2 regions of the Paenibacillus sp. VMFN-D1 genome follow, and region 1 is predicted to be linked to the other one. Evidence: a T-box and tRNA genes for the amino acid it is inferred to sense, from the RefSeq annotation. Region 1 holds a T-box; the other holds one or more tRNA genes.

Region 1 (14,550 bases):
GATGTCCGGATGCTCGCGGAGCGTGTGCAGGACAAGATATTGAATCCAGGTGGTCTCAAGAGCATCGGCATGCTTCCAGAAGATTTGGTAAAACGTGAGATTGACCTGGCGAAAAGAGTACAACAGCTCGAGAATTTCTTCTTGAGGACCCAAAATCATTCTTCACCCTGTTTCTATTTCCATCTCTTAATATTTCGCATACGAATTATTTTAAAACCAACATGTTTACGTGTCAATAAAAACATAAGAATAAATTTACATATATTTTTGCAATCCATTTTCAAAAATATCCCCGAAATTTACCGGAATCGCTTTCATTAGAAGAGCGGTACCCGGAGCGGCTGCAGACCAAAACTGGGCCCCCGAACCATTCCGGGCAGCCCAGCTCCTATTCAATGCTTTACTTCCTATAGTTATGATCATGCGTTTTAATATTTGTACGGCGAGCTACATAAAATTAAAGGACTGACACGACGTCGCCGGCATGGCCCGCCACCCGAAGCTTCCGCCATTCCTTGATGAGTCTTCCCTCTTCATCGATCAGGAACGTCGAACGGACGACGCCCCAGAACTCGCGCCCGTACATTTTCTTCAGCTGCCATACGCCGTACAATTCACTCACATGATGGTCCTTGTCGGACAGCAAAGGAAACGGCAGACTATATTTCTCGGCAAATTTGCCATGGGATTTAAGCTCGTCCGGGCTGATCGCAAGCACGACCGCGCCTTTCGCTTCAATCTGAGGAAGTGCGTCGCGGAAATCGCAGGCTTCCTGCGTGCACGCGGGCGTATTGTCCTTCGGGTAAAAATACAGCACCACCTTGCGTCCCCTAAAGCTGCTGAGGGTGATCTCCTCCCCTGTAGAAGCTGGAAGGGTAAAATCGGGAACGATGTCTCCAACTGCAAATTGTGTCATATGTATCACTTTCTCCTTTCAGAGGCCAAGCACTGCATCTATATAAATTGAACACTTTCGTTCATTTTATCTTGGTGAAATGCTTTCCAGAATGTAAAATTGATTGTATTGTCAAAAAAAATTATAATAAATGAATCCTTACTCTACAAATGTCTGAACATGTCGAAGACAAGCACTCTCCTTCAACAGGATAGCGAAAGGAAGAAAAGGAATGACTCCAAGGAAAAAAACAATAATATGGATTATAGCCATTATCGTATTAGCCATCATCGGTTATGCGGTCTATTATTTCGCATCGATTTATAATGGCCTGCAGGGATTGCAGAAGTCCGCCGAAAACTCTCCTTTTAAATCGGTTACCCCCGTCGAAGTCAAAGTTCCCGATCCTCCCAAATGGGAAGGCACCGAACCGGTCAACATCCTGCTGATGGGCGTGGACGCCCGCGGCATCAAGGAAGGTGAAGTTCCCAGGTCTGACAGCATGATGGTCGCCTCCCTGGATCCCGTCAAGAAGCGCATCAATGTCTTTTCGATCCTCCGCGATACGTACACCGACATTCCCGAACACGGCCAAGACCGCATCAATACAGCGATTACCCATGGTCCGAATACGGCAATGAAGGCGGTCGGCGATCTGCTTGGGATTCCTATCCAGTATTATGTCTATACGGACTTTCAAGGATTCATCAAGCTGGTGGACGCCGTCGGCGGCGTAGATTTTTACGTGGAGAAGGATATGTATTATCCGAGCAACGCAGACAACCATGAATACGATATCGACCTGAAAAAGGGCCAGCAGCATCTCGACGGCACAACGGCTCTGCAGTACGTCCGTTTCCGTCATGACGCAACATCGGACTTCACGCGGACGGAGCGGCAACGGGCCTTCCTGAAGGCGGTCGCCCAAAAAATGCAGTCCACGACGTCCATCATGAAGCTGCCGAACATTTTGGAGCAGGTCAGCCCATATATAGATACGAACCTGTCCGTCAATGACATGTGGAAACTGGCGACAGTCGGTTACCAGAGTCAAATGGCCGGCAGCGAGCAAATTCCGCCGATGAAGCTGCTGAAAGAGGAAAAGATCGGCAGTGCTTCCGTCCTGACCGTTTCCAGCGAAAGCAAGCTGAAGCAGTATATCCAGGATATTATGAACAAGCCGGAGACGGTGCCGGTATCCAGCGAAGGCAAAACAGGCAACCCAACCAATACCAATTCAACAACCTCCGGGGAGACCGGGGAGAACGGCAGTACGGGCAGCAGCAACTAGGCTGCCCGCCTGCTTTTTATTTAAGAAAGGAAGTTATCCGTCATGAATCGAACACGTTCCGAACAATTATATCAGGAAGCACTGCAGCACATCGTCGGCGGCGTCAACAGCCCCTCCCGCTCGTTTAAAGCGGTTGGCGGCGGGGCGCCCGTCTTTATGAAACGGGCGAACGGAGCCTACTTCTGGGATGAGGACGACAACCGTTATATCGACTACCTCGCCGCTTACGGCCCGATCATTACCGGGCACGCCCACCCGCATATCACGGAAGCCATCACGCGTGCCGCTCAGAACGGCACCTTGTACGGAACGCCGACACAGCTTGAAATCCAGCTCGCCCGGATGCTGAAGGAAGCGATCCCGTCGATGGACAAGGTCCGCTTCGTCAACTCCGGCACCGAGGCCGTCATGACGACGATCCGCGTCGCGCGTGCCTACACGAAGCGCAACAAGATCATCAAGTTCGCCGGATGCTATCACGGCCATTCGGACCTCGTGCTCGTGGCGGCCGGCTCGGGCCCTTCCACGCTCGGCATTCCGGACAGCGCCGGCATCCCGACGAGCATTGCGCACGAGGTCATTACCGTGCCTTATAATGACCTCGACGCCCTTCAGGCGGCGCTGGCCAAATGGGGCGACGACGTGGCGGCCGTCATGGTCGAGCCGATCGTCGGCAACTTCGGCATGGTTATGCCGAAGGAGGGCTTCCTGGAGGGCCTCTGCCGTATGGCTCGTGACAATGGCTCCCTCGTCATCTATGACGAGGTGATCACCGCCTTCCGCTTCCACTACGGCAGCACGCAGACCTTTGCGGGCCTGCAGAACCATGACGCGATCCGGCCGGATCTGACCGCCCTCGGCAAAATCATCGGCGGCGGGCTGCCGATCGGAGCCTACGGCGGCTCCAAGGAAGTGATGGAGCAGGTCGCGCCGCTCGGCCCGGCCTACCAGGCCGGCACAATGGCGGGCAACCCGGCCTCCATCTCGGCGGGCATCGCCTGCCTTGAAGTGCTTCAAGGCGAAGGCGTCTATGAAGAGATGGACCGGCTCGCTGCGAAGCTCGCGGACGGACTCCAGGCATCGGCCGGCCGGTACGACGTGCCGCTGACGATCAACCGCATCCGCGGCTCGCTGTCTACGCATTTCTGCGACCATCCGGTGACCAACTACGACGAAGCGCAGGATACGGACGGCGAAGCTTTCGCCGCCTTCTTCCGCGCCATGCTAAACCGCAATATCAATCTCGCGCCGTCCAAATACGAGGCCTGGTTCCTGACCACGGCCCATACCGAAGCGGACATCGACGCGACGCTGGAAGCGGCAGAAGCCTCCTTCAAGGAGATCAGCAAGTAAAAGAGTATCCGGGAATGGCTGGAATTCACGCCAATCATAACGAAAGACCCTGCCTGCGGCTGTTCAGCCGGGGGCAGGGTCTTTTTGTATTTATGATAGTACCTCTAAGCTAACATCTGGCCACAATTCCGGCCGTCCGCCTCCCTACTGCTGAGGCTTGATCTCATCGAAAAACTTGGTTTGCACCAGTTTGGCAGCGTCGTCCAGCTGCTTCTTGGAATCCGTGTCTTTCTTCGAGAACAGCTCCTGTACGACGTTGGACATCGCGCCATAGTAATCTTGGGTGCCGTACTGGGCTTCAGGCTTGCCGTCCAGCAGTCCGAACAGGTTCGGATCGTATTTGTACACGTTGTCGTACTTGTCGTAAATCGCGGCCACCTTTTTACCGTACTCCGAATCGTCCTTGAAGTAGTTCAGCGGCGCCGGCACGAAATATTTATTGTTGGACTTACGCTCCTGAATATTGCCTTCGAGCGCTTCCAGCCCTTTATCCGTAAAGTAGTCGAACGTGATGTAGCGGAACGCCATTTCCTGCTCATCCTTGGTGGCGTTCGGATTAATGACGAGATAGTTGCCGCCGAGAATACCGTAATGCTTGCCGCCTTTCTCAGCCGCCGGCATCGGATAGGCCAGCACGTTCTCCGGCTTCAGCCCGCCCTGGTTGAGCGCGGCGTCAATGACGTCATACGCGCCTGCGATGACCATCGCCGTCCGTCCCTGCTGGAACGCGTTCAGGGCATCGCTCCAGCCGAGAGCCCAATCCTTCGGAATGGCGTTGGCTTCCCATCTCAGTTTTTTATAGAAATCGAGCGCCTTCACGCCAGCATCCGAATTGAACGCCGCCGTATACTTCCCGTTCTCCACCTTCTGAATTTCCCCGCCCGCTTCGAACAGGAAGTTTGTCCAGTTCCATCCGGCTTCATTGCCTTTCCCCATCGGCGCAATGCCGGAGATGCCCTTCTTCACATCAGCCGCGCCTTTGGCCGTGTTGTACATATCGTCCCACGTCCAGTCCAAGGGCGGCACCGGAACCTGCTTGGCGTCAAGCAGCGCTTTGTTGATCATGGTCGACGTGATATACCCGTTCTGGGTAACGCCGTAGACCTTGCCGTCCACCATGAACTGGTTTTGCAGCAGCGGATTCATTTCGTCCTTGTATTCCCACTTGTTGTACAGGTCCGAAATGTCCGCGACCCAGCCGCGTTCCACCAGCATCTGCGCTTCGGTCGCAAACGTGTTGTAGAATGTCGGGGCTTCGTTCGAAGCCATTTTGATGCCGATTTCGTTGACGCTGTACTGCCAGTCGTCCTTCACGATCGTCACGTTCGGGTACTTCTCGGTGAACCGTTTGATCTTGTCGTCTTCCTGAGCCCGCAGATCTTTTTGGTCCGGAAGCGGATAGTGGATTTTGATCGTGATTTTCTTCTGGGTAATATCGTCCTCCGATTTCCCCGCATCCGTCGTCGCCGTCGTTCCCCCGGATCCGGATCCATCGGACCCGCTGCCCTGATTGTCGCCGCCGACCGTTTTGCTGCCGCCGCTGCAAGCCGCAAGCACCGAGGCCGACAGCAGGAGGCACATCAGCACCATGGAAAACTTACGCATTGAAACTCCCCTTTTCGTCAAATGGTATGGTTTACCCTCTCATCATAAGAGAGGATGGTTCATCAATCGATGTGTAATCGTATGCCCTTCATGTGCATGCCTACGATGTTGGCCGGTCATCCTTTGACCGCCGACAAACTGACGCTCCGCATAATGAACCTCTGGAACACAAGGAATACGAAGATCGGCGGGATCATGACCATGAACAAAATCGTGAATTTGATGTTGTTGTCCATGCTCCGTGCGTTGATGACGTATTTGTAGATCGCCGTGGCCAGTGTATACTTCTCCTCACTGTGCATCACGAGCGACGGCCAGAACCAGTCGTTCCATGCCGTGGAAAAGATAAAGATGGCCAGTGTGGCGAAGATCGGCACGGACAAAGGAACGGCAATCCGGACGTAGCTTGTGAGCTCGGACGCTCCGTCGATGCGGGCCGCTTCGAAGATCTCCGGATGAATGCCATCGAAGAAATTTTTCATCAGCAGAAAATAGTAGGCGCTGGCTCCAGCCGGCAGCCAGAACGCCCAGTACGTATTGAGCAGGCCCAGCTCCTTCAAATTAACGAAGTTCGGAATGATATAGCTCGACGCCGGGATAAACAAGGTCATCAGGATGAAAAAGTAAATTCCCCTGCGGAACGGCACATTCAGCTTCGAGATGCTGAACGAGGCCAGGCCCAGCACCAGCACAGTCATCAGCAGATTGCCGACGAAGATCAAGATCGTGTTCTTCAAAAACATCGGCAGGTTGATATAATCCCAGCCTTCCGAGAAATTGTCCCAATTCCACGTTTGCGGAAAGAAATGCGGCGGGAACGAGTTCACTTCCTGGTTCGTCTTCAGACCGTTAAACATCGTCATCAGAATCGGGTACAGCATCGTGACGACCATCACTGCGATGCCAAGCACCATGATGCCGTACACCACTTTGTTCAGCGGCTTCCTCAAATCGGAAGAAGAAAGGATTCCTCTGTCATGCTGGCTCATCTAGTAATCCTCCTTGTTCATCTTGAATTGAAGCAGTCCGAGCAGGCTGAGTACGATAAACATCAGCATGCCCAGTGCCGTCGCCGAGCCGTAATCCAGCTGGTTGAACGCGTACTTCACGATAAGCAGCGCATAAGTCAGCGTCGTGTTGTTCGGTCCCCCGTCCAGCAGCGCGAGCTGGGACTGGTAGGCTTGGGACGTCCCGATGATTTGCAGGATAAACATCAGCACGATCAGATTCCGTATAGAAGGGATCGTAATGTAGCGGATCCGGTTCCATACGCCGGCCCCGTCGATCTCGGCGGCTTCATACCAGTCTCTCGGAATGCTGAGCACGCCGGCCAAATAGATCAGCATCGCGGATCCGAACTGCTGCCACGTCTCCATGAACACGATCGAGATCATGGACCATCGCCCGTCGGATATAAAGGACACTGGTTCCACACCGAAGCTGCTGAGCAGCCCATTGATCGGACCGACCGGGTCATACATCCACCGCCACATGCCGTACAGCACCACGCCCGGCACGACAAACGGCAGGTAAGCGGCAATCCGGGCAAAGCCCTGAAAAAACCGCAGCTCCGAAATCGCAATCGACGCCACAATCGGCACCCAGAAGCCGATGATGACCGTTAAAAACATGTAATACAGCGTATTTTTAACGGCTGTCCACACATCGGGGTCGTGCAGCACCCTGGCGTAATTATCGAAACCGACAAAGGTGTTGCCTTTGACGAAATCAATCGTAAAGAAGCTGTACACCGCTCCTTTGATAATCGGCACCCACAAAAACAAAATGAAAATGACAATGGCCGGCAGGATGAACAGGTATCCCCAAAGATGCTTTTTCCACCTGCTCGTTCGTCTGCCCGCCGGCTCGCTCTTCGCTTCCGGCTTTAACATAGCTGTAGCGGGTTCCCCCATCTGTCTCCCTCTTTCCTCTAATGTTTCTTAAGGATCATTGTAGAAAAGCGGGCTGCCCGCGCACATGTCTAGTTCTATGGAAATGATGGCTGTTCTTACTTCTTCATCTCGCTCGGGCTCATGCCGAAATACTTTTTGAATATTTTGCTGAAATGCTCCGGCGACTCGTACCCCACCCGCTCGGCGATTTCATAGCGGCGCAGGTCCGTGTTCTGAAGCAGGTGGCGGCTCTCCTCCATCCGCAGCTTGATAACGTACTCCCACAGGTTATGCCCGGTGATTTTCTTAAACAGGTAGCTCAAATAGTTCGGACTGACATGGTTCTTCTTCGCCACCTCATGAATGGTCAGCCCCTTCTGGCTGTAGTTCTCTTCGATATAGCGCCTCGTGCTCTCAACAATCCGGTTGCTCTGCGTCGACAGCTCTTCTGCGGACGGATCTTCAGCGTAGTTATGCCAATTGAAGTCCCCGTAATAAAAAACGTGGTAGTCCGGGTAGTGCCGGCTCCACAGCATCGCTTTATCGGCCTGGCGGCCGAGTACGGAAAGAAAAGGAATGCCCTTCAGGATCTGGCTGATGGCGACTGTACAATCCAGCTTCAAATATTTGCGGATATGATGGTACACGCTGCGGCCGGCCATTTCGAGCTGGCTGAGCTTGTTCTCGCCGGTTTCGGCATTTGCCGCCTCGCTCCACTGGATAATCGCATGGATGTCGTCATCCGGCGAGTAAAACAGAAGCGCATCCCATTCCTGATCGAGCAGCTCCTTCACAATATTGAGCGAGGCATACCGGAGAAGCCGCCGATCCCTGTCGGTATAGGACGAGCTGCCGGAGGAAAGGTCCAGCCTCATTTTCATAACGGCAAAATACGGACCCTTCAGCCCAAGCTCGCCATATTCACCGCCCGTCTCAAGATTCCCTGATTCATGGCCCGCTTCTTCCGACAGCAGCCGGTTCAGAAGCTCGTTCTCTCGGGGCTCGGGCTCCTCCATGCGAAAATCTTCTTGTGTGGCTGTCAAAAGCTCATTCACCTGCGGTATCCGTTTATCCATCTTGAGCAGCACGCTGCCGACGGAGTCCAGAAACTGCTCGCTGTTCAGCGGCTTCAGCAAATAGTCCTTGGCTCCGAGCCGGATCGCGCTTTGCGCGTACTGGAACGTTTCATGCGCTGAAATAATAATCGTCTGCACCCACGGCTTGATGATTTTCGCCTGGTGCATCAGCTCGATTCCGTTCATCTCGCCCATCTGAATGTCGGTGACGAGCAGGTCGACCTCCTCCATCCGGACGATATCAAGCGCCTCATGGCCGCTGCCCGCCGTGTAGACTTGACCGATGTCGAGGCCCGATGCGCTAAGCAGCCCGGCTAATCCCTTACAGATGAGCGGCTCGTCGTCGACGACCAAAATATTGAACATGGATGCTCCCCCTTGTATGTAGCTTGTTTATACCTTGTTTGTCATGAACCGCCTGCCTTTTCGGCGGGAAGCGTGATCGTGACCAGCGTGCCCCCGCCCGGGCGGACGCTGTAGACAAGGCCGTACTCCTTGCCGTAGTGAAGCTGAATCCGCTGATGAATGTTCCGGACCCCGTAACCGGTCGAAGGATCATTTGTTTCACTGTTCAAGTTCCGGTTGATGGCTTCGATGTCCACCGGTTTGTAGCCGTTATCGGAGATGCGGATGCGCAGGATGCCCCCGGACGCCTCTGCTTCGATGCGGATTTCGCCGTCCTCGCCCATATTTTTAATGCCATGAATGATTCCGTTTTCGATCAAAGGCTGCAGCGTAATTTTCGGAATGCTCAACGGGTGCAGCGATTCCGGGAGGTTGATGTCCACCTGGAACGCATAGTCATAGCGGTTCTGCTGCAGCTTGATATAAGCGGTCGCATGCTCCAACTCCTCTCCGAGCGTAATCAGCTCCCTCCCGCGGCTCAGGCTGATTTTCATCAGCTTGGACAGGTCCTTGATCATCTCGGCCGATACGTGGTTGCCTTCCATCTTGCTTTTCCAATAGATGCTCTCCAGCGTGTTGTACAGCAAATGAGGGTTGATCTGCTGGTACAACAGCGACAGCTGCGCTTCCTTTTGCTTTAAATCCATGTCGTATTTGTAATGAATCAGATCGTTCAGACGCCGGGCCATTTCGTAAATCGTGGAGATCAGCACGCTGACCTCGTCGTTGCGTTTCCGGTGCGGCGTTTCGGGCACGGCATTCCCCGGCTCATAACGCCGGACGAAGGTGACCAGCTTCTGCAGCGGGGTCATCAAGGACCGCCAGAAATATAAAATGATGATCAGACCGGCGGCGAAATACGCGACAGAGATGATCTGGATGACATGCTTCATTTCGTCCTGCTGCTGCAGGAGCGCTTTGACCGGCACTTTGTACACCAGCTTCTGCTGGAGCACGTAGTTATAATCCACGACATAGATAAAATCCTTCGTAATGACGTCCTTGACGCCCATAGGTGAATTTCCCGGCTCCACTTCCGGAGGAAGGCTGAGCACGCCCTCGGCATCCGGCTGGGTGGAGGTCAGAATGTGATTGTTCCAATCGGTAAAATACAGCTCGCCTTCCGGCAGCGACACGGTCTTCAGCGATTCGCCGATCCGCGCGTCCACGTTCGTTACCATCAGAACGCCGATCGTACCGCCCTGATCAATGTTGTTGATCGCGCGGACATAGCCGAGCGTTTTCTGGTCATACTGCCCCTTCGCCGGCGGGGATAAATGATCGGTGAGCCGCAAATAGCCGTTCCCTTTACGGGCTACCGCTTCGTCAAACCATTCCGGCTTCTCGGCCTCGTTCGAAAAGAAATAGACCCCGGACTTTTTGGACTCCGGATAATAAGGGGCAAAAAAGTAATGGTTGCCGGGATCGTACACGTACAGCGAATAGTACAGCGGCTGCCGCTCATCGCTCTCCTGCGAGTATGAGCTCAGCATGCGCTCCAGCTTCTCGTAGGTTTTCACCCGCTGCAGCACCGTGTCCTTCCCCGTCGTATCCAGCTGCTGGACCACCGGATTCTGAAACACCGTCGCCGTCACCTTGTTAACGGTTTCAATATCGCGGCTGATCAGTTTGAAATTCTGCTTGTTCAGCTCTATATAAGCATTGGTTACATGGCGTTTTAAAATCTGGCCCGCCCTGTTGTTGCCGTACCCGTTCAGAATAAACACGGGAATGACAAGAACCAGAAACAGCAGGATCATCTGCTGCCTGACGTTCATTCTCGCCAGCGGATTGCGGATCCCCCGCTTCATCAGTCATAACACCTCCGGCTTTCTTTCAATATACCAACAATAAAAATGGGGAAGTATGTGCGTTTCTACGACAATCATTCGCGATTGTAAGATATGGCCCGGCAGACAGGCCCATGGGCGATTAGTCCTAGTGTAATTTATTTTCGGCGGGTTGCCAGTAAAATTTTATGGAAGTGTTATTGGCGTGCCCCGGCGGTGGAATAGCAACGGGATGACAACGGAATAGCGGCAGATGCCCTCTTTCCTTCCTCGAAAAAATGAGCTACAATAGTGCAAATCCATTTTCACGATGATGAAGAGGAGTACGCGCGAATTGCGGCCTTACAGAGAGCCGGCGGGTGGTGCAAGCCGGTGGCGGCGCGCGCGGAAGTGGGCTTCGGAGTGCCCCATCTGAACAGGAACGCTTCCCCAAAGAAGCGGACAGTAGGGTGGGCGGCAGGTCCCCACCGTTAACCGGGGCAGGGTATCGAGGAAGGCATACACAATTTTCTTTTCGTTTAGCGCCGGAATCCGTACCTGTTGAGCAGGGCTGCATCCCTAGAGGATGGCGGCCAATCAAGGTGGCACCGCGGGCTAGAGCCCCGTCCTTGGATAGATCTCCATCTGGAAATTTTTCAGCATGGAGATCCTAAGGGCGGGGCTTTTTTGGCGTTGATATAAGAACGTACGCCCTTCTGCCCGATCAACTAAAGCAAAACTGAAAACTGCATGATTGAAGGAGGTGATGGCCATGGATGACGGCTGGTGGTGGCGTCCCGGGAAGACCGGGTTACTAGACATGCTCGCTAATGAAGTTCCGTATACAAAACAATTTCAATTCAGGAGGAATAACCATGACAATTTCAACAAACTCACAACCCAAGGACATTGTCCTCACCGGAGACCGGACGACCGGCAAGCTGCATCTCGGCCATTACGTCGGCAGCCTGAAGAATCGGGTGCAGCTTCAGCAGCAGTACGAAACCTATATCATGCTGGCGGATGTGCAGGCGCTAACCACCCATTTTCATACGCCGGAAATGCTGGCGGGCAGCGTGCGCCAGGTGGCGCTGGACTATTTGTCGGTAGGCATTGATCCTGATCGTGCGACGTTGTTCGTGCAGTCGATGATCCCCGAGATCGCCGAGCTGACGGTGTTTTATTCGATGTTCGTGTCGGTCAGCTCGCTGCGCCACAACCCGACGATCAAGAGCGAAGCGGCCGAGCGCGGATACGAGGATCTGTATTACGGTTTCCTCGGCTACCCGGTCAGCCAGGCGGCGGACATCACCTTCTGTAAAGCCACCCTGGTTCCCGCCGGCGATGACCAGATCCCCCATATCGAGCAGACGCGCAAAATCGTCCGGCGCTTTAACGAGCTGTACGCCCCCGTCCTGGTTGAGCCGCAAATCATCGTAGGTGAACGGCTGGACGGGCTCGACGGTTCAAGCAAAATGAGCAAAAGCCTCGGCAACGCCATCTCCCTCGATTCCACCACGGATGAGGTCCGCAGCCGGATTCGCAAGGCCCCAACCGATCCGGAGCGCGTGCACAAAACCGATCCCGGCCATCCGGAGGTCTGTACGATTTACGGGTATCACCGGATTTTTCGCCCCGAGGACAGCGGCAATATTCATGACATGTGCACCCGGGGCACGCTCGGCTGCGCCGCCTGCAAAGCTAAAATCACCGGGGCGATCGAAGAGGTGCTGGAGCCGATCCGCGAACGCCGCGCCCGGTATGAACAGCGTCCCGGCGACATCGACGACATTCTAATGGCAGGTACCACCAAAGCCCGCGAGGCCGCGCGCCAAACGATGGGCGAGGTGCGGGAGGCTATGGGGATCAACTATTTTGACCGGAGATAAAATAGCCATAAAAATGGGCTGCCCGGAACCCTCCGGTTAGCCCATAGGAGAATATCCGTCCAAGGTGATACGGCAGAAGCCGTTCCTTGGGCGTTTTTTTTGATTGGTAATAACGAAGCGGCACGCTTTTAAAAGCTCTGGACCAGGAAGTCCCGAAATTCGCGCGCAGCTTGGGATAAATAGCGCTCCTTTTGCCATGCGATTTGATAAGTACGCCGACAGACCGGTTCCTCGATCCGCAGCACATGAAACGAAAATCCGATCCGATCTACCAGCGTCTCAGGGATAAAAGCGATGCCTACCCCCGCCCGGATAAAATGGCCAACGGCCGAATGCTCATCCACCTCGCACACAATATCCGGCTCGAACCCGGCCTGCCTGCAAAACTGATCCGTCATTTTCCGAAATGGATTGCTGCTCTGGATGCAAATAAAAGCCTCCCCCGCCGCCTCGCTTAACCGGATGCTGCTGCGGCCTGCAAACCGGTGTGACGAAGGCACCGCCAGCAAAATTTCTTCCGTCAAAAAGGAAATTCCCTCGATGCCCGGCTGCTCGATCGGTGGGAACGTGATACACAGGTCCAGCTCCCCGCTTACAAGCTTATCCCGCTTTTCCTGCTCTCCCGCCTGTGAAATTTGCAGCCGAATCTCCGGATGCATCCCTAGAAAATCTCCGATCCGGTCGGAGAAGCATTTATGCGTGGTCGTCGCGAGGTTAACCCTGCCCTTCTCCGCTCCAGCCAGATCTTCGAGTTCCCTTCTCCCGTCTTCCAGGGCGTTCAGCGCGGTCTCTACCCTCCGCAGATAGGCCCGGCCAAAGGCGTTCAACCGGATCTGCCGCCCCTTCCGGTCAAACAGCGGCACGCCCAGGTCCTCTTCCAGCCGTGAAATCGTCTTGCTGAGGGCAGGCTGAGCAATGCGCAGTTCCTCTGCCGCACGGGTCATGTGCTCAAGTTCGGCAACTTTGCGAAAATATTGAAGCTGCAGCAGCTCCATCGAAACCCCTCCTTATATACCAAAGGTTATTAATAAATAGCATTATATATATTTTTTATTATTTAGGATCGATTATAGAATAAATACAGGCCGAAGGCGAGAGAGGCTGCTCAAGCTCACCTCAGGAGGCATGAAATAAAAGCTCTGGATATCACTATATTCAATGACCGAAAGGATGATCGATAGCATGACAGAACAACAGACCATGAAAGCGGCGGTGATCCGCGCGTTCGGTCCGCCGGACGTACTGCATACGGCGGAAGTGCCCCTCCCCTTACCCGGCCCTGATGAGGTCAGGGTTCGCATCAAAGCGGCCGGCGTTCAACCGTTCGACCTGGCCGTCCGGGAAACGGGATGGGTCCCGCCTGGTCTAAGCATCCGGTTTCCGCAAATTCTCGGCAATGACTTCGCCGGAACGATCGAGCAGGCCGGAGACCACGTAACGGACTTCGCGGCCGGCGATGACGTGATCGGCTGGGCTCTGCTGGCCAGCTACGCCGAATACGTCGTCGTTCCCGCCAGCCAAATCGTACGTAAGCCGTCGGGCATCCCTTGGGCAGAAGCCGGGGCGCTCGCAGCTTCGGGACAGACCGCCCACACCGCCCTGCAGGAGCTTCGCGTCGGGGAGGGCGATACCGTCCTGATCCATGGCGCCGCCGGCGGGGTCGGCACCATGGCTGTCCAGCTTGCCCGCGCTCTGGGCGCCACGGTTATCGGGACCGCCAGCGAGCGGAACCACGACTACCTGCGCGCCCTGGGGGCGATCCCCGTCGCCTACGGCCCCGGCCTGGGCGAGCGGGTGCGTGCCCTTGCTCCTGGCGGCGTCGATGCGGCCCTCGACGCCGCCGGGAGGGATGCGCTCCGCGTATCCGTGGACCTCGTCCCGGACAGGGAGCGCATCGGCACGATCGTGGACGGCGAGCTTGCAGCGGAGCTCGGCGTCCGCATGATCCGCAACCAGCGCTCGGCTGCGCGGCTGGCCGAGCTGGCGGAGCTCTGCGCCGCGGGCAAGCTGAATGTCCGCGTCCGTAGGACCTTCCCGTTGGAAGAGGCCGCCGCGGCGCACCGCGAGCTGGCCAGCGGGCACGGCCAGGGCAAGGTTGTGCTGACGATCGGGTAAGGAAGGCTCCTGCTGGGGTCTCCGCCGTTCGCCCGAAATCAGCGGTTTGATCGTGGAAGCGGAGCACCGTCGCATGGGCGTGGGCCAGAAGCTGGTCGGCCGGTGAATCGGTTGGGCGAGGTTAAAGGCCTATGCGCAGATCGGTGTGCATTAGAAGAGAGCAGAAGCGGGTTTTGAGATTACGAAGGGGTAGCAGATGTGATAGCTGATGCTGTAGTTGCCTTTGCCTGCCGGGTTGCGGCAGCAGGAGCAGGGTTCAG
Region 2 (14,550 bases), on a different contig from region 1:
AAGTGCAGCAATGCATGGAGCTGACCAATACTAATCGGTCGAGGGCTTATCCAATAAATATAAAATGTAGATTCGTTTCGTATCTAGTTTTCAAGTGATCAAACACTTGAATTAAATATTGTTCCCTGATAGCTCAGTTGGTAGAGCACTCGACTGTTAATCGAGTTGTCACAGGTTCGAGTCCTGTTCGGGGAGCCATTATGGAGAGGTGTCCGAGTTGGCCGAAGGAGCACGATTGGAAATCGTGTAGGCGCCAAAAGCGTCTCGAGGGTTCGAATCCCTCTCTCTCCGCCATTATAGTTTGGCCCGTTGGTCAAGGGGTTAAGACACCTCCCTTTCACGGAGGTAACATGGGTTCGAATCCCATACGGGTCACCACTTTAATTATTAGCTTCAGGGATGAGAATCCCAAAGAAAAAATGCTTGCCTTTTTAGTGGTTTATCTGCTAAGATATTAAAAGTGTTTCTTATGGAGGCTTAGCTCAGCTGGGAGAGCATCTGCCTTACAAGCAGAGGGTCGGGGGTTCGATCCCCTCAGCCTCCACCATCTATACTTTAAAGAAAATAAATATTTTTTAATGACGCGGGGTGGAGCAGTCCGGTAGCTCGTCGGGCTCATAACCCGAAGGTCGCAGGTTCAAATCCTGCCCCCGCAATTTATCTCCTTACGTATGGAGATACATAATTGGCCGTGGAACCGTGGTGTAGAGGCCTAACATGCCTGCCTGTCACGCAGGAGATCGCGGGTTCGAATCCCGTCGGTTCCGCCATTTATTTTCTTGAGAGTTTAGTTTGTTGCAATAATGCTCTTAATAAAAACAAAATTAGGCTCGGTAGCTCAGTCGGTAGAGCAGAGGACTGAAAATCCTCGTGTCGGCGGTTCGATTCCGTCCCGAGCCACCATGAATTTAATAACAAGCATAAAAGCCGGTGTAGCTCAATTGGTAGAGCAACTGACTTGTAATCAGTAGGTTGGGGGTTCAAGTCCTCTCGCCGGCACCATATGGAGGCTTAGCGAAGTGGCCAAACGCAGCAGACTGTAAATCTGTTCTCGTACGAGTTCGGTGGTTCGAATCCATCAGCCTCCACCAGTTTTATTATAGGGGCATAGTTTAAAGGTAGAACAGCGGTCTCCAAAACCGTTAGTGTGGGTTCAATTCCTGCTGCCCCTGCCATTCGAAATACAGTTTCATATCTTTTATTATGGCGGTCGTGGCGAAGGGGTTAACGCACCGGATTGTGGCTCCGGCATTCGTGGGTTCAAGTCCCATCGATCGCCCCATAACTTATAATGACAATCTTGTTGGGGATTAGCCAAGCGGTAAGGCAACGGACTTTGACTCCGTCATGCATAGGTTCGAATCCTATATCCCCAGCCAGTTTAAGCGGACGTGGCTCAGCGGTAGAGCATCGCCTTGCCAAGGCGAGGGTCGCGGGTTCGATTCCCGTCGTCCGCTCCATTTGATTTCGGCGCCATAGCCAAGTGGTAAGGCACAGCTCTGCAAAAGCTTTATCCCCAGTTCGAATCTGGGTGGCGCCTCCATTAATTTCATATGCGCCCTTAGCTCAGCTGGATAGAGCGTTTGACTACGAATCAAAAGGTCAGGAGTTCGAATCTCTTAGGGCGCGCCATTTTTTTAACTGAATATGCCGGTGTGGCGGAATTGGCAGACGCGCGCGACTCAAAATCGTGAGGGAAACCGTGGGGGTTCGAGTCCCTTCACCGGCATCATAGAGAAAAGCCTTGGATATCTTTCCAAGGCTTTTTCTTGTATAGACTAACATTGTAAACCGAGCCATCGTTCGTCGTTCGTTAATCTCCCATCCCGCTATATTGCACTTCTCCTTCCAATCAGCCACCTGATGATATCCCGCAGAAAGGCGGCCATTTTAATTCGTATTGCGTTTATTTGTATGGCTTGTATGGCGTTTAATTCGTATCCTTTTGTTTTATGTAGGTCCTATCCGCATAATGTTCTCTTTATATGACATGCCCTCGTAAGATGGGAGTAAGAGGGTGTACAACAGCCTTGAACAAGATCCTCTGATCATCCGTTCGTTCTACCATTACTCCCTTTGAACGTGTTCCCCATCCTTGTTTAAAGTTGATAAACCATTCCAGCCGGCTTTACCGGGGCTAAACTGGCTCAATGTTTCTTTAGCTAAGAGCTAAATCCCTTGCTCAGAGCCTCCAACGATTCCCTATCCCAAGCATTGTTTAAGTAAACTGCTCATTGAAGTTCCCATAGCGTGTCGATCATGCCCTATAAACGGGATATTGGAGCTTCAGTGGAGGATGTGGCTGCCGCGTTCCATGCAGAAAAAGCTTGCTTCGTCTAAGGTCCGAGCCTTCCCCCGACTTAGGTCTAGGATTAAAAACCGTCTGGGGTCCGTTTTGGAAAACCCGGATAGAACCTAAAATAGAGTCATAAGGTTGATACAAACGAAAGGCGGTGACAAAGCATGAGAACAAATAAAACTTCTGGTTGGGCGATCGTATTGATCGCAATCGGAGCACTGATGCTCCTGGGAGTATTCGCTCCATTATTCGGCAGGCTGATCGGATTGATCTTCCCGATCCTGATGATCGTGCTCGGCTATTATGGAATTCGCAGAGGTAAGGTGGTCATCGGTACGATTATCCTCGCATTCGGTGTCATGGGACTTCTGGCGAAGCTGTCCTGGATCATCGGACCGCTGCTGGGAATTGCCCTGGTAGTGTTCGGGATTATGCTGCTGAAAGGTAAGAAGTCGTCGAAGTGGATGTAACGGTAACAAAGAATTACCTTCAATAAATACAATCAAACGAATAGGCGATCACAGCTTATAAGGAGGGAGCAAAAACAGATGAGCGTATTTCGCAGGGTACGGGATATCACCGTAGCGACATTAAATGAACGTTTGGAACAAAGTCAGGACCCGGTACGGTTGATCGATCAGTTTTTGGCATCAACGCGTGACGATATTATGGAAGCCGAGAAGCTCGTTCAGCAGTACTCCGCTCATGTGAGACAGCTGAAGCAGCAAGTGGATCAGGCATCCAGTATGAAGGAAAAGCGTGAGGAGCAGGCGCTGCTGGCTCTGAAGGCCGGCGAGGATCATCTAGCCAAGCTCGCACTGCAGGAAAAAATCATCTATGAAGAAAAGCTCGAGCAATACGGAGGACTGCTGGATACAACCCGCCAGTCGCTCACCGAGCTGGAAAATCAACTGAACGACCTGAAATTGGAGTACCAAACCGTGTACAGCAAACGTCAATACTACGCGGCACGGATGGAAACCCTCAGACTTCAGCAACGGATGAATCAGCGCATGGAAGGTTTTGGCGGACAGGATGTTCCCAAGATGTTCAACCGTCTGGAAGACCGCATTTCCGATTGGGAATTTGAAGCACGCAGTCTGCGCGACCTGCGCCGCGGCGGTCAGGAACTGTTCGAACAAGCCAGCGGAACGGTATCCAGCGTGCTGGAAAGGGAGCTGGCCCGCCTGAAGGAAAAGCTGAACAACAGCGGAAAGGAGTAACGTCATGAGCAAGCTATACCGATCGACCCGCGATAAAATGGTCACCGGTTTGTGCGGCGGTCTGTCCGATACATTGGGCATCGATTCCACGCTGCTGCGGATCCTGTTCTTGATCAGTATCCCATTTACCGGCGGGACCACGCTGTTCATCTACTTTATCGCGGCTTTGGTCATCCCTAAAGAACCAACGACACCTTTTAATCCATATGGACCGGGACCGGGGGTAGCTGGGGGAGGATACTACGGCAATAGTATGGGATCCGGCAGCTACTACGGCAACGGTCAGCAAGGCAATGGCGCTTATGGTGCCCAATCTTTTGACCCTAGAGCCAAATACAACGGTTCGGCTTACGGCGGAGGCAGACCGGGCGGATACAGCTCGTCCGCATCCGACCTGGACGCCATGATGGAAGATATCGAGAAGAAAGCCATGAAGAAAGAGCTTGAGGAATTGAAAAAAAAATTATCTAAGTACGAGAAGGGAGAAGTGTAAAACATGGGAGTATTTAAAAGAATTAAGGATATGACGAAAGCATCGGTGAACGAGGTATTGGATAAAGTTGAAGATCCGGTAATTATGCTGAACCAGTATCTGCGCGATATGGAGGCAGAAATCCATGACGCGGAAGTTACAGTAGCGAAGCAAATGGCCAATGAGCGCCGCATGAAGCAGCGCGTGGAAGAAGCCGTGAAGATGGCCGGCCAACGTGAGGCTCAAGCTGAACTGGCACTTCGTAACGGCCAGGAAGAAGTAGCGCGCAAGCTGCTCGAGGAAAAGATTTATTTTGACCAAAAACTGTCCGAGTACCAAGAACTGCATGCTCAATCCGAGGCGCAGGCCAAAGAACTGGTACAGCAGCTCCATGACATGAAAGACGAGTTCTACAAAATGCGCAACAAGCGCAATGAGCTCGTAGCCCGTGCTCAAATGGCGAAAGCCAAAAAGCAAATGTCTCAAATCAGCAGCCTGCATACGATCGAAAGCGGAAGCGCGTCCCTTGGATTCCACCGCATGGAAGAAAAGATCATGCAAATGGAAGCTGAAGCCGATGTGATGCGTGCCCCTTACCGTCCGGAAACATCCGCCTTCACCAGCCCGGTCGATGCGGAGAAGCAGCTGAAGGTGGAAGAACAGCTCAGCGCGCTGAAAAGCAAGCTGAACCCGACGACTGCCGCTCCTTCCAAATCGAATAAAGAATAAGTATTCAATTCTGCGGACAATATGATATGCTAGGAAGAATGGAATAAGGGCGCGAGACCTCATTCACATCTTCCTGGATCCCGGTGAAGCCATAAGGAGTGTGCCCGTCACAACCCTATGGCTTTTCCGGTCTTACTTTTCCGATAAACCAAGACATCATAAGGAGGTGCGGCATGGAAAAAAGAAATCGCTTCATTGCGCTGATTCTCATCGGGATCGGCCTCCTCATGCTCTTCGGCAGGTGGGTCGGCTTTTTTACCATCGTCGCCCTCTTATTCATTCTTATGGGAATTTATACGATTCGCGGCGGAAAAGTGAAGAGAGGCTACCGTCTTGTGGCGGTCGGAGCTATCCTGCTGCTAATTGATCATTTGCTGATCGTGCTGGGGATTGCGCTGATCTCCCTGGGATGGTTTTTTGTAAAGGCAAGGAAGGTACAAAACCGGGACGGGTACCTACAGAAGCAGGGCTTTTCGGGGCATTACAATTGGGATCAGGTCCCTTGGGCTATGAGAAGCCAGAGCGTCTGGCATGTTATCAACGAAGCCGATCTGGATTTGTCGCTTGCGATCCCCGAGGAACACCGTACGGTGATGATGTTTCAAGGCATCATGGGGGATACGGACATCAAAATTCCGGAGTATTACGGGGTGGAGCTTGAAGTGTTCGTCCTGTTCGGCGCGATCGATTTCAGAGGGCATCGGGATAACGGCTTGATGAACCGTTTGAACTGGAAATCCCCAAATTATGAGACCAGCGAATACAAAGTTAAATTCCATATTTCCTACCTGGTAGGAGATGTTGATATTGATCTGTCATAGGAGGAGGGTTCCCTGATGAAAACCCGAAAACCGGCTAATATGGTCTCCCGGAGCATGGGCGAGGGGGCCCTTCTTTCTTTTGTTATGCTCCTGATCATTTTTTACGTGCTTTATACATATGGTTATTTGGCCCCGTTTGATTCTTGGCAAAAAACGCTGCAGGCCGGTGCTACGCTGATCCTGGTTCCGATCGGTCTGGGAGCTATCTTCGGGTTCTATCAGAGCTACCGGGTCAAAATGAAGCTGGAACGGCTGCGGGAGACGCTGCTCTCCTGGGAAAAAGGGAACGTCGCCCGCTCCGTGCCGGAGCTTGGCAGCGACGAGGTCGGGCGCCTTGGCGAGCAGCTTGGGCGCATCAGCAAAAAGTGGGAGGAGCAGGTCAACTCCCTTCAGCGCTTATCCACGAACAATGCCCAGCTGGCTGAGCAGGCGCGGATATCGGCGATCGTAGAGGAGCGCCAGAGGCTGGCGCGGGAGCTGCATGATGCGGTATCCCAGCAGCTGTTTGCGATATCGATGACGGCGACGGCCGTGGGGAGGACGCTTGAGAAGGATTTTGACAAGGCTCAGCGCCAGGTGGCGCTCATCGAAGAAATGGCCGCCGTGGCCCAATCGGAAATGAGAGCGCTGCTGCTGCATCTCCGGCCGGTCTATCTGGAAGGCAAGCCGTTGGAGCAAGGACTCGGCGAGCTGATCAAAGAGCTCAAAGTGAAGGTTCCGATGGAAATCGTGTTTGAAATGGACAAAGGCATCCACTTGGTAAAAGGAATCGAAAACCATCTGTTCCGAATCATCCAGGAAGCGATGTCTAACACGCTCCGGCATGCCAAAGCGGATAAGATGGAAATCCGGATTCACCAAAAGAAAGACATGGTCTGGGTCATGCTGCGTGACGACGGCCAGGGCTTCGAACTAAACGAGACAAAACAGGCCTCTTACGGCCTTTCCAATATGCAGGAACGCGTCAATGAAATCGGCGGATCGATCCAAATCATTACGGCGCCCGGCAAGGGTACGCGAATCGAAATTACCGTGCCGATTGTATCTGAAGACAAAGTAGGGAGTGAGGATCTTGGAAATGGAAACACCCATGATTAAAGTGCTGCTCGTCGATGACCACGAGATGGTGCGGATCGGTCTGGCGGCCGTGCTGGGGACTGAGGACGGCATCGAAGTCGTCGGCGAGGCAGGCAGCGGGGAGGAAGGCATCCGCCTTGCCCGGGAATACAAACCCGACGTCGTCCTGATGGACCTGGTGATGGAGGGCATGGACGGGATTGAGGCGACGCGGCAGCTGCTGAAGCTGTACCCGGACTGCAAGGTGATCGTGCTGACAAGCTATTTGGACGACGAGAAAATGTACCCGGTTATCGAGGCCGGTGCATTCAGCTACCTGCTGAAGACGTCGCGCGCAAGCGAAATCGCCGACGCCATCCGCGCCGCGGCGCGCGGCCAATCGGTCTTGGAATCGCAGGTCGCCTCCAAGATGATGAACCGGTTCCGCCATCCGGAGGTGGAGGCCCCGGCGCACAAGGAGCTGACCGACCGCGAAATGGATGTGCTCCGCCTTTTGGCGCAGGGCAAGTCCAACCAGGAAATCGCCGATGACCTCATCATTGGAATCAAAACGGTCAAGTTCCATGTGACGAACATCCTGGCGAAACTGGGCGTAGACGACCGCACGCAGGCGGCGATCTACGCTTACAAGAACGGTTTGGCGGAATAGTTGGATTGAATCCAGAGCAAATTAATCCATAGCAGATGAAAAGCCCCTGAGGAGCGGATAGCTTCCAGGGGCTTTTTTAGATAATGATGTGTAAGTTTTGAAGACTGCTAAATCAAAAACAGCAGCCCGAGGGTGGCCAGACTCAGCGCCAGGCCAGCTCCAAAGCCGAATCCATAGCCATACGGATAATAAGGATAGAAGGCGCGGACAGTGGCTTTTTGTGGAGCTTTGGCTACAGGCCCCTTAGCGCGTTTTTTATGGCCGCCCTTTACTTTGGCGCCGTGCAGCTGGGTGCCTTCCGGCCCGTTCAGAATAATATGGCCGTCTTTGCACTCGGTCAGCTTTCCGGTATATACTCTGCCGTCATACATACAGGCGGCGACCATTTTGCCGCAGTGCCGCCGAATATTTTCTTCTGTTAATGGGTAAATAGGGATCATGGAAGTGTGCGAACCTCCCTTATCATTTTTATTAACCAGTGTATTCACCGCCTATGGACGCGGCTATGGTCATTCACCCAATTTCGCCTATCGTGCGGCTTTAGGTATAATCGCCCCGGAAACGGACATCCTTTTAGTAGATTGATAGATTTCCTGGTGAAGGGATGTATGAGGGATGATGGCAGTCCGGAGATGGGCAGGTTTAGGTTTGGCGGTATGCGTAGCGGCTTTGGTATGGATGGGGTATTTGTGGTACAGTGCGAATCAGACGTCGGCGCCGTCCCATCAGGATCCGGAAGAATTGCGCACCCTCTTGAAGCTGGGAAATGAAGTGGTGGACGTGCCGCAGCGTCTGGTTGTGAAGTGGCAGGGAGACTGGGAAGCCAACGGAAATCAGGATGCGTACGAGGCGGCCGAGGGGCTGTCCCGATCGCTGAATCTGCCGGGAGTACAGCAGCTGACGGAAGGCGGTCACTTGACATACCGGGTCGTGGATACGAAAAATGGCGTTAACGTGCGGTTTAACTGGCAGGAGATTTCAGAGGATCGCAGTTATATTATTATTCAAATGGAGGCGGCTGGTGATGAGCAGCTGAGCGCCTTGACCGAACTCCAGTCGGAATACGGACAAGCATTGCACGAAAACGGCATCGATGCTGAATGGAATGCTTCTTTGCAGGGAACGGTTAAAGGGGAGCATCCTGCCGGATCGACCATGAAAGCGGTAGAGGATGGCATTTTCAGACATATGGCGGCGACTAAGGCGGAAACCTACGAGGATGCGACTACGGTCAGCAACGCTTACGAGGTGCCTTCATTGCGGTCCGGCATCCAAAGCGGAGGGAAGGTTCTGAACATGCAGGTGGCGGTTCATGAGGATCAATCGACCGGCAGCAGCCGGGTGACGATCGGGCTTCCGGTCATTACGATTGAGTATTAGATCTGCCTAGCACGCAGAAAGAAATTTTTGATTTACGACCAAGTTAAACGGATAGCATCATGCTGATGAATGTGCTAAAATGACATCAATCATTTTATGCCACCAAATTATGGTGTAAAATCGGGATTTTGAAGAGACCAAAATACGACATAGAAAGAATGAGGAGCCATGACTGAAAATCAAAATCTTGAAGCACTCAAAACACCTGGTGCTGTATTTTTTATTTTCGGGGCAACCGGGGATTTGGCCAAACGCAAACTGTTTCCTGCCATTTATAGTTTGTACCGTGAAGGTAAATTAGCCGAGGATTTTGCGGTCATCGGCGTCGCGCGGCGTCCGCGTACCCAGGAGGAGTTCCGTGAGGACATCTTCCAGTCGATTCAGGAATTTTGCCGTTACAAGGCGGAGAACAACGACAACTGGAAGACGTTTGCGCAGCATTTTGAATATAAGTCCCTCGATATCAACAACGTCGACGGGTTCCGTGAATTAAACGAACAGACGGTTAATCTGGAGAAGCAGTTCGGCATTCCGGGCAACCGCCTGTTCTATCTGGCCCTGGCGCCGGAGCTGTTCGGAAGCGTATCGTTTAACCTGCAAAAGGGCGGCATGCTGGATGCCGAAGGCTGGAACCGCCTCGTCATCGAGAAGCCGTTCGGCTACGATCTGAAATCGGCTGAAGAGCTGAACGAACAGATTCGCCAGGTCTTTAAAGAAGAAGAGATTTACCGGATCGACCACTATCTGGGCAAGGAAATGGTGCAGAATATCGAAGTCATCCGGTTCGCCAACGCGTTTTTCGAGCCGCTGTGGAACAACAAGCATATTGCCAACGTGCAGATTACGCTGAGCGAAACCGTCGGCGTTGAAGAGCGCGGAGGGTACTACGACCATGCCGGTGCACTCCGTGATATGGGACAAAACCATATGCTGCAGATGCTGACGATGATCGCGATGGAGCCGCCTAGCCGCCTGCTGCCGGAGGACATCCGCGACGAGAAGGTGAAGGTGCTCCGTTCGCTCCGGCCTTACGAGACAGCGGAAGAAGTGAAGAAGAACGTCATCCGCGGCCAGTACATCAAGGGCTCTGCCCGTGGTAAGGACCTGCCGGCCTACCGTGAGGAGGACAAGGTCGACCCGAATTCCAATACGGAAACGTATTTTGCGGCGCGGCTGTTCGTGGATAATTTCCGCTGGGCGGGCGTACCGTTCTACATCCGGACAGGCAAACGCCTTCCGGTCAAAACGACGGAAATCGTCGTGGAATTCAAGAGCATGCCGAACAACGTGTATTTGGGTAAAAAATACAAGCTCGAACCGAATCTGCTGGTCATCCGGGTGAACCCGATGGAAGGCATCTACGTAAAGATCAACGCGAAGAAGCCGGGCTCTGAAAATGAAATCGAGCCGCTTGCGATGGACTTCTGCCAGAGCTGCATGGTCGGCATCAACTCGCCTGAGGCGTATGAGCGCCTGCTGCATGATGCAGCCCGTGGCGAATCGACGTATTTCACCCGCTGGGATGAAGTGGCGTCGGCCTGGTCCTTCGTCGATAAAATCGCCGAAGCCTGGGCGCAAAATCAGGGTGATATCTCTTATTATCCTGCCGGGTCCTGGGGACCGAAGGAAACGGACGAACTGCTGAAAGCGGACGGCTTCCACTGGTGGCCGGTGAACGGCCAGGAAGAGGACAACGTCGTGTGGCAGATTGGCAAATAAAACCGTTGTGCCGGTGCTTGCCTTATGTTTCACTAAAGACATAGCCTGAAATGAAATCATCCTCATGCAGCCTCTGCATGGGGGTGATTTGCGTAGAGAATGTGATACAATAATAGACATGACTTTAGTGATGAAGGGAATAGTGAAATGAGCAAAGCGATAGATGATACGCTGCAGCAGGAAGTGGAGAAGCGCCGGACGTTCGCGATTATCTCCCACCCGGACGCAGGTAAAACGACATTAACGGAAAAGCTGCTCCTGTTCGGCGGCGCGATCCGGCTGGCCGGTACGGTCAAAGCGCGCAAAGCGAGCAAGCACGCGACCAGTGACTGGATGGAAATCGAGAAGCAGCGGGGGATCTCGGTTACTTCGTCGGTGATGCAGTTCGATTATAACGGACATCGGGTCAACATTCTGGACACCCCGGGTCACCAGGACTTCAGTGAAGATACGTACCGTACGCTGACCGCTGCCGACAGCGCCGTCATGCTGATCGACGTGGCCAAAGGGGTCGAGGCCCAGACGATCAAGCTGTTCCAGGTTTGCGCGAAGCGGGGCATTCCGATTTTTACGTTTATTAACAAGCTCGACCGGGAAGGCCGGAGTCCGTTCGACCTGATGGAGGAGCTGGAGCAGGTGCTTGGCATCCGCTCCGTGCCGATGAACTGGCCGATCGGGACCGGACGCGAGCTGTGCGGTGTCTACGACCGCATGAAGAATCAGGTCGAGCTGTTCCAAGGGAACGACCACTCGACTATCCAGGTACAGAAGGTGGAGGACTATAACGACCCGGTTATCCGTGAGATGGCGGGGGATTACCTGCACGATCAGCTGTGCCAGGACTTGGAGCTGCTGGACGTGGCGGGGGACCAATTTGACCTGGAAAAGGTACAAAAGGGCGAACTGACGCCGCTGTTCTTCGGCAGTGCGATCAACAACTTCGGGGTGCAGACGTTCCTGGAGAACTTCCTGCAGCTGGCCCCGCCGCCGGAGCCGCGTCGCAGCACGGCTGGGTTGATCGAGCCGACGAACGAGAAGTTCTCGGGTTACATTTTCAAAATCCAGGCGAACATGAACCCGGCGCACCGGGACCGTATCGCTTTCATGCGGATCGTGTCCGGCAAATTCCAGCGCGGCATGACCGTCAAGCATGTGCGGGTCGGCAAGGACATCAAGCTGTCGCAGCCGCAGCAGTTCCTGGCACAGGACCGCGACATCGTCGATGAGGCGTATCCTGGCGATATCGTCGGGCTGTTTGACCCGGGCATTTTCCGGATCGGCGACTCGCTGAGCCAAGGCAGCGAAATCGTCTTTGACGAGCTGCCGACGTTCTCGCCGGAGATTTTCTCCAAGGTAACGGTCAAGAACGCCCTGAAGCACAAGCAGTACCAGAAGGGCATCGACCAGCTGACGGAGGAAGGGACCATTCAGGTGTTCCATACGGTCAGCTTCGACGATACGATTCTCGGCGTTGTCGGCCAGCTGCAGTTCGAAGTATTCGAATACCGGATGAAAGGCGAGTACGGCGTGGATGTGCAGCTGCAGCGGATGCCGTACCAGTTCGCCCGCTGGATCGTGGACGACCAGATCGATCCGAGCAAATTCCGCATCAACTCGACGCTGGTGAAGGATAAGAAGGGCAACTATGTCGTGCTGTTCGAAAACGAATATGCGATGCGGACGGCGATGGAAAAAAATCCAACCGCGAAGTTTTTGGAGACAGCGCCTTAAGTCTGCTGAAGCTTCTGTAATATAGGAAATACCCCTCAGCTGTTTCCCAGCGGAGGGGTATTTGTCGTTGTGCGGTAAAAGCACCGGCGTCTTTGTTAAGTCAATGGCCCCGGCTTAATCGTCTTGAGGTGCTCATGAGCCACATGGACGAGCTCGTTCTGCTGCTTCGTGTCGATATTTTTCCACATCATCTCAAAGATCGCTCCCAAGCCGGGGAGCGCCTGCTCCGGACCGTCGACGGACCCTTCAATCATTTCACGAAGCTCGGCTTCATTGGAATCATGGACCTTATGGACAATAGCTTGGCGCAGGTCGAGAAGAATTGACATGATCGTTTTCCCTCCAGGCTAAAAGTATGAACCCTTCACATCAGAGCCGCGCCCGCTTCCATATATCGTGCGGACGACGTCCCGCTTCCCAGGGCTCAGTCTGAATTGTAATGATATTCTTTAGTAATGTGCCCCGAGGCGGGTGGCAAAATTCAGATTTTTCACCCGCTGTGATATAATAAGCAGGATAGACTTCTTATAGTCGTGGAGGTTAACATATGGCGAAAAAGCAGTACGCCGTCATCGGTATGGGGCGCTTTGGCTCCAGTGTTGCAAACACACTGAGCGAGATGGGGTTTGACGTGCTTGCCATCGATTCGGATGAACAGCGCACCCAGGCGGTATCAAATATGGTTACGCATGCCGTATCAGCGGATTCAACGGATGAAGAGGCGCTTCGTGCCCTGGGCATCCGCAATTTTGACGTGGTGGTTGTCGCCATCGGCGAAGACATCCAATCCAGTATTTTGACGACGCTCATTCTGAAGGATCTCGGGGTCGGAACGATTATCGTCAAGGCGCAAAATGAACTGCACGGCAAGGTTTTGCAAAAGATCGGCGCCGATAAAGTGATTTTTCCGGAGCGGGATATGGGTATGCGGGTCGCCCACCATCTCACTTCGCCGAATATTTTGGATTACATCGAGATTTCCGAAGACTACAGCATTTTGGAATTAAAGGCTTCGCAGGACATGGTCGGCAAAAACTTGAGGGAGCTCGACATTCGCGCCCGCTTCGGCTGCAACGTCATGGCGATCAAGCACGGCACGAAGATGGATATTTCGCCGTATGCCGACGCCCCGCTGAGCGAAGACGACGTACTCGTTATCGTTGGCGAGAAAAGCGATTTGACCAAGCTGGAGCTGGCTTATCCGAAATGATCCGATCCTCAACGCGAAAACCTCGTGCTGGGGCAGAGGAGCAGTTTGACAGATGAATCATGAGAAGGACGGTTAAGGATGGACATCATTTCACCGCAAAATCCCCGGGTCAAGGAATGGGCGCAGCTGCTCGAGAAGAAGCACCGGGACAAGCAGCATAAATATATCATCGAGGGCATTCATCTCGTGCAGGAGGCGCTGACGGCCGGGGCAGACCTGGAGTGCGTCGCGTTTGACCTGGAGCAGGGGATTCCGTCCGAGCTTGCCCACCTGGCCGGCGGGGAATCTGTGGAGTGGATCGGCGTATCGCCTGCGGTCATCGCGAAGTGTACGGATACCAAAACGCCGCAGCCGGTTTTTGCCATTGCCCGGAAGCCCAAGACCGCGGCAGGGCTTGACGCCCTGATGAGCCGGGAGGGCAGCCTGGTCATCGTCCTGGACGGCGTGCAGGACCCCGGCAATGTCGGGACGATCATCCGCAGTGCCGATGCGGCGGGGGCGGACGGGGTCATTCTGGGGCGCGGGTCGGCCGACCTGTACAACCCGAAGACGATCCGCTCGACCATGGGGTCGCTGTTCCATTTACCCGTGGTGGAGGGTGATTTGATGGAGATCCTGCCGGAGGCAAAGCGGAGCGGCGCGAGGGTGATCAGCACCAGCCTGCAGGCGCAGGACACGTGCTACAGCTACGATTTCCGGCAGGGCTCCTGCTGGCTGCTCGTCGGCAACGAAGCCAAAGGGGTATCGGAGCAGGCGCAGCAGCTGGTGGATGACGCGCTCATCATTCCGATGCGGGGGCAGGCCGAGTCGCTGAACGTGGCGATGGCTTCGACGCTGATGCTGTTCGAGGCGATGCGGCAGCGGCATTTTGATTGAACCTGCCTGCTCGTGAGTATAAAAATAAAAGGCAATTCCGATCGGTGTGCGATGCGGAGCTGCCTTTTTTGCGTTTCGTTACACGCCCGAATAGGCCATAAATCCGCCGTCAACGGGCACCACCGTGCCGGTGACAAATCCCGAGGTGGTGTCGTCCACCAGCCAGAGCAGGGTACCCAGCAGGTCTTCCGGAACGCCGAACCGGCGCATCGGCGTGTGGCTGATGATTTTATGGGAACGTTCGGTCAGGGACCCGTCCTCGTTCGTCAGCAGTTTCCGGTTCTGTTCCGTCAGGAAAAAGCCGGGGGCAATGGCGTTGACCCGGATGCCCGATTCGGCGAGGTGAACCGCCAGCCATTGAGTA

Evidence for each region. A T-box is a leader RNA that pairs with one kind of tRNA and senses whether it is charged. The one in region 1 lies ahead of trpS (tryptophan--tRNA ligase), so its partner is inferred to be a tRNA-Trp.
Region 2: it encodes a tRNA-Trp, which carries the amino acid that the T-box ahead of trpS (tryptophan--tRNA ligase) is inferred to sense. The anticodon was not compared.

Annotation. Positions count from the first base shown of each region.
Region 1 is NZ_QRDU01000007.1:106,476-121,025, reverse strand. Features, by position in the region: gene C7820_RS31190 (MarR family winged helix-turn-helix transcriptional regulator) at 1-153, opposite strand, end outside; gene bcp (thioredoxin-dependent thiol peroxidase) at 458-916, opposite strand; gene C7820_RS31180 (LCP family protein) at 1,128-2,186, shown strand; gene C7820_RS31175 (glutamate-1-semialdehyde 2,1-aminomutase) at 2,229-3,539, shown strand; gene C7820_RS31170 (ABC transporter substrate-binding protein) at 3,684-5,144, opposite strand; gene C7820_RS31165 (carbohydrate ABC transporter permease) at 5,261-6,133, opposite strand; gene C7820_RS31160 (carbohydrate ABC transporter permease) at 6,134-7,036, opposite strand; gene C7820_RS31155 (response regulator transcription factor) at 7,153-8,478, opposite strand; gene C7820_RS31150 (sensor histidine kinase) at 8,520-10,328, opposite strand; T-box leader at 10,609-10,920, shown strand; gene trpS (tryptophan--tRNA ligase) at 11,162-12,175, shown strand; gene C7820_RS31140 (LysR family transcriptional regulator) at 12,304-13,170, opposite strand; gene C7820_RS31135 (NADP-dependent oxidoreductase) at 13,376-14,290, shown strand.
Region 2 is NZ_QRDU01000002.1:44-14,593, forward strand. Features, by position in the region: partial or broken rRNA gene C7820_RS15060 (23S ribosomal RNA) at 1-54, shown strand, start outside; tRNA gene C7820_RS15065 (tRNA-Asn) at 123-198, shown strand; tRNA gene C7820_RS15070 (tRNA-Ser) at 203-294, shown strand; tRNA gene C7820_RS15075 (tRNA-Glu) at 304-378, shown strand; tRNA gene C7820_RS15080 (tRNA-Val) at 472-547, shown strand; tRNA gene C7820_RS15085 (tRNA-Met) at 583-656, shown strand; tRNA gene C7820_RS15090 (tRNA-Asp) at 694-770, shown strand; tRNA gene C7820_RS15095 (tRNA-Phe) at 828-903, shown strand; tRNA gene C7820_RS15100 (tRNA-Thr) at 927-1,002, shown strand; tRNA gene C7820_RS15105 (tRNA-Tyr) at 1,006-1,091, shown strand; tRNA gene C7820_RS15110 (tRNA-Trp) at 1,102-1,175, shown strand; tRNA gene C7820_RS15115 (tRNA-His) at 1,207-1,282, shown strand; tRNA gene C7820_RS15120 (tRNA-Gln) at 1,305-1,379, shown strand; tRNA gene C7820_RS15125 (tRNA-Gly) at 1,386-1,460, shown strand; tRNA gene C7820_RS15130 (tRNA-Cys) at 1,470-1,543, shown strand; tRNA gene C7820_RS15135 (tRNA-Arg) at 1,556-1,632, shown strand; tRNA gene C7820_RS15140 (tRNA-Leu) at 1,650-1,729, shown strand; gene C7820_RS15145 (LiaF transmembrane domain-containing protein) at 2,464-2,769, shown strand; gene C7820_RS15150 (PspA/IM30 family protein) at 2,848-3,522, shown strand; gene C7820_RS15155 (PspC domain-containing protein) at 3,527-4,015, shown strand; gene C7820_RS15160 (PspA/IM30 family protein) at 4,019-4,723, shown strand; gene liaF (cell wall-active antibiotics response protein LiaF) at 4,897-5,544, shown strand; gene C7820_RS15170 (sensor histidine kinase) at 5,560-6,642, shown strand; gene C7820_RS15175 (response regulator transcription factor) at 6,623-7,270, shown strand; gene C7820_RS15180 (hypothetical protein) at 7,378-7,710, opposite strand; gene C7820_RS15185 (YwmB family TATA-box binding protein) at 7,886-8,650, shown strand; gene zwf (glucose-6-phosphate dehydrogenase) at 8,819-10,369, shown strand; gene C7820_RS15195 (peptide chain release factor 3) at 10,517-12,100, shown strand; gene C7820_RS15200 (small acid-soluble spore protein SspI) at 12,196-12,429, opposite strand; gene C7820_RS15205 (potassium channel family protein) at 12,648-13,310, shown strand; gene C7820_RS15210 (TrmH family RNA methyltransferase) at 13,389-14,186, shown strand; gene C7820_RS15215 (SDR family oxidoreductase) at 14,265-14,550, opposite strand, start outside.